DNA from 2 places in the Novosphingobium kalidii genome. Region 2 is predicted to be linked to the other one. Evidence: riboswitches for the same ligand, from Rfam matches in the RefSeq annotation. Region 2 holds a riboswitch; the other holds the start of a gene.
The links. A riboswitch is a leader RNA that binds a small molecule or an ion and turns the genes downstream of it on or off. The one in region 2 is predicted to bind cobalamin.

Region 1 (3,398 bases), on a different contig from region 2:
CCGTCTGGTAATCCTCGTCCGCAACGTTCTCGACGCGTACCTGCAAGATCAGCGCTTCGCTCACGCGCCACTGCGCCCGCAAGTCGACAAGCCAGTAGTCGTCGAGCACTTCGGCGCTGCTGGCGTTGTTGAAGCTTTCGCCCGAATAGCGCGCCGCCACGCTGGCCCGCAGACCGGAGGGAAGTTCCACGCCGCCCTCCAGGTTGGCGAGATGGCGCGGCACACGGGCGAGCTGGCGGCCATAGAAGGCGCTGTCATCGCTGCGGTCCTCAGCCTTGATCCAGCTGTAGTTGCCCTCCACGAAGAGCACGTTCCAGCGAGCCGAGCCGGCCAGTTCGAGCCCGCGAGCGCGGCTCTCCTTGATGTTGGCGTAGTACCCGAAACGGCTCGTAGCGGTGCCCGGGATGAAGCAGATCGGCGGCTGGGCGCCAGTGGTCGGGCAATACGCAAAGTCAATGAGGTTGTCGGTATCGCGCTGGAACCAGGTCGCCGAGGCTTCAAAGATCTCCCCAAAGCGATGCTCAAGGCCGACTTCCCAGCCCTTCGCCTTCTCAGGTCCCAGATCGGCGACACCATAGGCGCTGAAGAGCTGGTAAAGCGAAGGCGCCTTGTAGCCTTCGTCGTAACTGGCGCGCAGAATTGTGGCGCCGTCGTTGGGAGTGTAGACAGCGCCGGCGCTGAGCACCGTGTTGTCGCCAAAGCGCGACTGGTGATCGTAGCGCGCGCCTGCATTCAGTGTGAGACCGGCAACCGGCGTAAGCCGGACCTGCCCATAGAGACTGTCGGTGTCGGCCTCGCTCGGGACCAGCGTATAAGGCGCAAGAGTGTTCGATGGCGAAGCCGTGGTCATGCGCTGCTCCTCGCGCTCGGCTCCGAAAACAACGCCCAGCGCCTCGGAGGCGCGGTAAGTACCCTGGTATTCGAACCGCCGGACTCTGCCCTGCGCATCGAAGGTGATCTGACGGACGCGGCGTGATGGATCGTAGTTCTCGCGGTCCGTCTCGGTCTGGAGCACTGCGAGCCGGTTCACCAGTTTGCCGCCGAGCAGTGCAAAGTTGAGGCCTGCGTAGCCAGACCATTCCTCGGTCACACCATAGGCACTGCTATCGCCGCTGAAGTCATCGAAGTCGTTGCGAGCTTCGGCCCAGTAGCCCCGCACATCGAGCGAGACACCCTCTGCCAGCCGCACCGTCACCGTACCGCTTGCAGCCTGGCGGGAATAGCCGTCGTCCTCGGTGCCGTTGGCGCGCGTAGAAATCCCGTCAGTGGTGAAGGTGGAGCCTGCCAGGCGCCAGTCGATAGCCTCGCTCGTGCCGCCGATACCTGCGCGAGCAGAAACGGTTTCGTTGCTTCCTCCTTCGAGTGCAATGCTGCCTTCAAGCGGCTTCTCGGGCCGGCGTGTGGTGACGTGGACCACGCCTCCGATCGCATCGCTACCCCACAGGATCGACTGCGGGCCGCGCAGGATTTCTATGCGCTCGATGTCGTCGAGCATCAGGTTCGAGAAGCCATATCCGCCAGCGGTGGATGAGGGATCGGACAAGCGCATGCCATCGATCACCATGACGGTCTGCCCGGCGTCGGCGCCGCGAATCCGCAACGATGTAACAGCGCCGTAGCCGCCGTTGCGTGAAAGGCTGATGCCGGGCGTGCGCAGGAGAATGTCGGAGACAGCGATCGGCTGCTCCTCAATGATAGCCTCTTCGTCAAGGACAGTGACGCTGGAGGAGTTGCGTTCCTGGGAGACGGGAGCGCGGAAGGCGCTGACGACGATGCTCTGATCCGGCGCCTCGTCGGCGTAAGCGGGAGCGGAGAGAAGCAGCGTGATGACCGGAACAGCGGCCAGAGAAGTGATACGAGGCAAGATGAAGTCCCTTCCAGCAAACGGCGTCGAACCTGCCGGTCGACCGTCGCAAGGGAACGTGCGCGCTTGCCCCGTACGCAGGGCACGACATGACGCCCCTTGCGCGGTTTCCCGGCAAGGCAGTGCTGTCGTTGCACGAGGGGCGACCCTGCTTGTGGCGAGGGCCCTCGAACACCCGGTGCACCCTGCCCGGATGAAGAACGACTGCGTCAGGTAGGTCTCCTGGCTTGCGGGTCAGCACCGTTCCGGCCGCCTTCTCAGAACTGGGAAGTCCCAATGGCGAAATGGCCGGATGGCTCACCGCTTACAGTTGCAGGGGCAGCCCGGGGCTTTCACCCGAGTTCCCTTTTGATCCCTTCGCAGGGAACCTGTCGCGGCGCGGCCCCTATCCCGGACATACGCTGCATGCAAGTGGCTGAAGCTTGCCGCTCGCCGAGACATGGCTTATCGCGGCTCGCGTATCGGGTGCCCGAAGGGGCTTAATCGGGAAGTCTGGGGCTGGCGGCGTTGTCCGCTGGAGACCAGCACTGCTCCCGCAACTGTGACCGGTGAGCGCATCGCCACGATGCCATTGGGAGGCTTACTCCCGAGAAGGCGGCGACCAGCGTGTTTGATCCGGAAGTCAGGAAACCGGCCTGATGCCGTCGTTCCTTCGCGCGGGCGGGATGAACCGAGCGAACGAGGGGCTCGCACAATGCGGGCAAGACCCTTGGCGGACGACATTCGTGTGTCGCGTCGAAGGGGAGCCGTACGTTATGTCCAAACGCTGACCTGCTAGAGACGGCAGCTGTCGCTTTGCCTTGCTTCCTTCACGTGATCGCGCGCCAGCTGCGGGCGCGCTCTTCCACAGCCCTGACCGGAGACCCTCTATGGACCGTCGTCTTTCCTTGCAGTCGCCGCGCTTCGAGCTGGCGACATTCGCCACGCTCGCCGCCGTCATGCTCATCACCCGCACGCACTCGCTCAGCCATGTGGTGCATCTGCCCGACACCAGCCTCGCGAGCTTCTTCGTGCTTGGATACTTCGTGCGGCGTCCAATGGCCTTCGCGGGGCTGTTTGCCCTCGGCTTCGCCATAGATGTCGTGAAGATCTACGTTCTCGGCGGCTCCGGCTTCTGCTTCACGCCCGCATACTGGATGCTGCTTCCCGCCTACGGAGTGATGTGGTTCGCGGGTCGCTTCGTGGCCGAGCGCTTGGGTGAGCGGCTCTCCGCACTTTTCGCCGCGGCCGCGCTGCTGGTAATCTCCGCATTCGTCTCCAATCTCTTCTCCAGCGGCGGGTTCTACTTCCTCGGCGGCCGCTACCCGGATCCGACCATTGCCGAGTTCCTGCCCCGGATTCAGCGCTACTTCCCCGGCACTTTGCTGGCGACCTTGCTCTGGTCAGGCGTTGCCGCCGTGCTCTATGCCGCGCTCATCACCGCTCGTCCGGGTTTGCGCGACGGGGCTGCAAAGTGAGCGAGGAGGCAGACCTCACTCAAGAGGAACGCAGACACGAGGAACGCAGCCGCAAGCACAAGGCTGTCGTCGATGCT
Region 2 (3,398 bases):
ACCCGTAACCGCGCGGCCGTGCAGCCCCAGCCACACAGCTTCGTCGCTCAGACGGAGAGTTACCGTGCCATGACCATCCCCTGGATCAGGCAAGAGCGACCGGTGCGCCGGCAGGTCTCCTGGCTCACGGGTCACAGCTTGATGCACGCCTTCCCAGACTTCGCCTGCACGGCGGGGCCCAGTGGCTGCTCCCGCATTCAGGAGCGATGTGCATCGTGCTATCCGCTTACAGTTGCAGGGACAGCCGCGGAATTGGGAGCAAGCCCCCTCACCGCATTCCCGATTAAGCCCCTTGCGAGGGCACCGGCGCGATCATCGAAACGCTGTTTTACCGGCGTTTCGATGATCGCCCTAACTCAAAGCGGTAGCCAAGCCAATCGCTCTTGTCGTCTCCATCAGGCGGCTGGCGTAACCTCGATCTCGTCGAACCGTTTCCAGCGATAAATCGCGAAGCTTGCCAGCCAGCACAGCACGAACAGTCCGATAATGGCAAAGCCAAGGCTGTTGAAGTGCTCGCCCAGTTCCGCGGCGATGCGCCATGGCGCGCCAGTGAGGCCTAACTTGTCGCCGATCAGCGCCAGCGCCTCGATCCCGCCGATGACGATGGCCACCATGGCGGAGATCAGGGTGATGGTGATATTGTAATACAACTTGCGGATCGGCTTGACGAAAGCCCACTCGTAAGCGCCCAGCATCACCACGCCGTCGGCGGTGTCGACCAGCGCCATGCCAACCGCGAACAGCGCGGGCAGCACCAGGATTGTGCCGATCGACAGCCCGCTCGCCGCCTGGCTGGCTGACATGCCCAGGATCGCCACTTCCGTCGCGGTGTCGAAGCCCAGCCCGAACAGGAAGCCGAGCGGGGCCATGTGCCAGCTCTTGTTAACGAGGCGGAACATCGGCCGGAACAGCCGCGATAGAAGGCCGCGGGATCCTAGCAGGATGTCCAGATCATCCTCGACATAGGAGCCGCCCGCACGAACGTGCGCGAAGGTGCGCCAGACCGAGCGCAGGATCACCAGGTTCATGGCGGCGATGGCAAACAGGAACAGCGCCGAGATCATGGTCGCGATCACGCCGCCCACCTCCTTGAACGCACCGAACCGCGCCAAGGCATTGGCCGTCAGCGCGATCGCGACGGAGGCGATGGCGATGATCGCCGAATGCCCCACCGCGAACCAGAAGCCGACCGCGATGGGCCGCTGCCCGTCCTGCATCAGCTTGCGGGTCACATTGTCGATCGCCGCTATGTGGTCGGCATCGACGGCATGGCGCAAGCCCAGACCCCAAGCCAGCAAGGCGGTCCCCAGCATCAGCGGCTGCCCATGGAACAGGCTGTAGGCCCAGACCCAAACCGCCAAGTTGGCGCAGATCAGCACCACAAGCAGAACGCCGACACGTCTCCTGAGGAACGATGAGCCCGATAAGATCATGGTTGGCTCCTCCCGCGAAAAGAGGCGAGAAGGTTCCTCTTGGCGGGCTTGTGTGAGCCCCGCGCGCCATCTTGCGCGCAGGCGAGGCTCGGCAGCAGAAATGCGGCGCAAGTGCCGCCAGTCACGATAGACTTAAACATGAAAGTTCCCCGGGCGTCTTCACGACAAGGCCGGGGCGTCCGCGCGAACGGTCGGCACGCGCGACAGCCGACGCCAAAGGCGACCGACGCACGTCACCGATGCGGCCCCAGCCGCACGTTCGTCGCTCAGACGGAGTTCACCGTGCCGCGGCCATCCCCTGGACCAAGGCAAGAGCGACCAGACGCCGGCAGGTCTCCTGGCTCACGGGTCACAGCTTGATGCACGCCTTCCCAAGCCTCGCACGATTTCGCGCCCGGCCCAGTGGCTGCCCCTTCAATGAGAGGCAATGTGCATCGCGCTATCCGCTTACAGTTGCAGGGACAGCCACGGATTTGGGAGTAAGCCCCCACACCGCATTCCCGATTAAGCCCCGTTGGGGGCACCGGCGCGATCATTCGAAAGCCAGCAAGACCCGGCTTCCGCAGCCTGGCTAATCCAACGTACCGCAAAAGCCAAGATCCGATCCCTCGTGGCCGCGGATATCGGGAAAGCTGTGGGGTAACTTACGCGATCTGTCAGCCGTTCGGCCGCGGTGCGAAGGAGCCGCACGACGCCCCTGAATTCACGGTAGAGCTAAGCATCGCACACTGACCGCACTCTTCGGCAGTCGCTGTGAAGAACGCGCATCCCGCGCAGCGCTTTGCGGGATCGTCGGCGACTTCCATGTAGCCGAGCGACCTGCGCCGGTTTTTCTGGCTTAGCGGAAGCGCAGCCGGGTCATAGCAGGTGGCGGCGCGGGCGGAAGTGCTGGCAAGGACGCCGATGAGTGGGGCACTTGTCAGCACAAGCCCCAGGAAGCGGCGGCGTGCGATCGTCATGGTTATCTCCGATCCGCGTCCGCCCTTGCGGCGGTACGCCTCCTGTTACTAGCTCTCTGACCGGAACTGGTCGTGGCAGCCCTTGCATGTCGCGCCCAGGCTCCGACTGGCGCTGCGGATGGCGCCAGCATCGCCCGAAGCGACGGCACGCTCCAAGGCGACTGCCTTTGCTGCGAAAGCGTCCTGCGCTTGCTTGAACTTGACGGGATCCGTCCAGATCGCCGCTTTGGCTGCAGTTTTCACACCAGCCTGAGGGCCGCTGCCGCGAGGAAACCACTTGTATTGCTGAGCTGCGGACTGGCGGATCGTGCGTGCGGCGCCCAGAAGCTCGGCTTTGTCCGGGGAAGGCCTGCGCAGCCCATCATTCACCGCCTTGAAGGCCGCTCCCAGGTGCTTATAGCCGGCGATGCGGGCGCGAACGGCATCGGCAGGGGCCGCAAGCAAGGGAGCTGCTACGCCGGCAAGCGTCAGGGCTGCCAGAATATGAAAGCGGCTGAAACTGGGCAAGCTCATCATCCTCTTCTTCATCAATTACTCCGGATCGTCATATGCTGCCCGTGGCTTCGCGACAGGGAGGCATTAACCCGACCTCAGAAATGCTACTTTTTCGGCTCACGATAGACGTCGTGACACTCCTTGCACGGCAATGCGCTGCCGAGCATCCCGGTGACGCCGGCAAGGTCGCCCTTGGCGCCCAGCTCCGCGAGTTGCCTGGTGTCGCGCTCGAACGCGTCCAACCGCTGCGAATAGTCGGCCCAGTTGCTCCAGACTTCGGGCTTGGAGCGGCCGCCAGGTACACGCGGCTCGAAGGCCGCCTTCGATGCCGCCGCTGACTCTGCAATCGAGCGGGTGACTTCGGCGAGTTGATCGGCAGGCTTGATGCCGGCCGCGATCTCTCCCAGCAGTTCGGCATCCTTTTCAAGCTGCAGCATCAGATTCTGCCGCTCGAAGATGATGCCATCAGCCTCTTCCTTCGAGATCGCAGTGTCGGCGGCGTCTGCCGTAC

Region 1: it holds a riboswitch for cobalamin, as region 2 does, so the genes downstream of both, ABVV53_RS02450 (TonB-dependent receptor plug domain-containing protein) here and ABVV53_RS10310 (HoxN/HupN/NixA family nickel/cobalt transporter) in region 2, are expected to answer to the same signal.

The regions. Positions count from the first base shown of each region.
Region 1 is NZ_JBEWLY010000007.1:124,560-127,957, reverse strand. Features, by position in the region: gene ABVV53_RS02450 (TonB-dependent receptor plug domain-containing protein) at 1-1,864, opposite strand, end outside; cobalamin riboswitch at 2,060-2,251, opposite strand; cobalamin riboswitch at 2,311-2,517, shown strand; gene ABVV53_RS02445 (hypothetical protein) at 2,734-3,321, shown strand; gene cobO (cob(I)yrinic acid a,c-diamide adenosyltransferase) at 3,318-3,398, shown strand, end outside.
Region 2 is NZ_JBEWLY010000014.1:103,063-106,460, forward strand. Features, by position in the region: cobalamin riboswitch at 93-323, opposite strand; gene ABVV53_RS10310 (HoxN/HupN/NixA family nickel/cobalt transporter) at 396-1,433, opposite strand; cobalamin riboswitch at 1,744-1,976, opposite strand; gene ABVV53_RS10315 (hypothetical protein) at 2,090-2,392, opposite strand; gene ABVV53_RS10320 (c-type cytochrome) at 2,441-2,920, opposite strand; gene ABVV53_RS10325 (c-type cytochrome) at 2,992-3,398, opposite strand, start outside.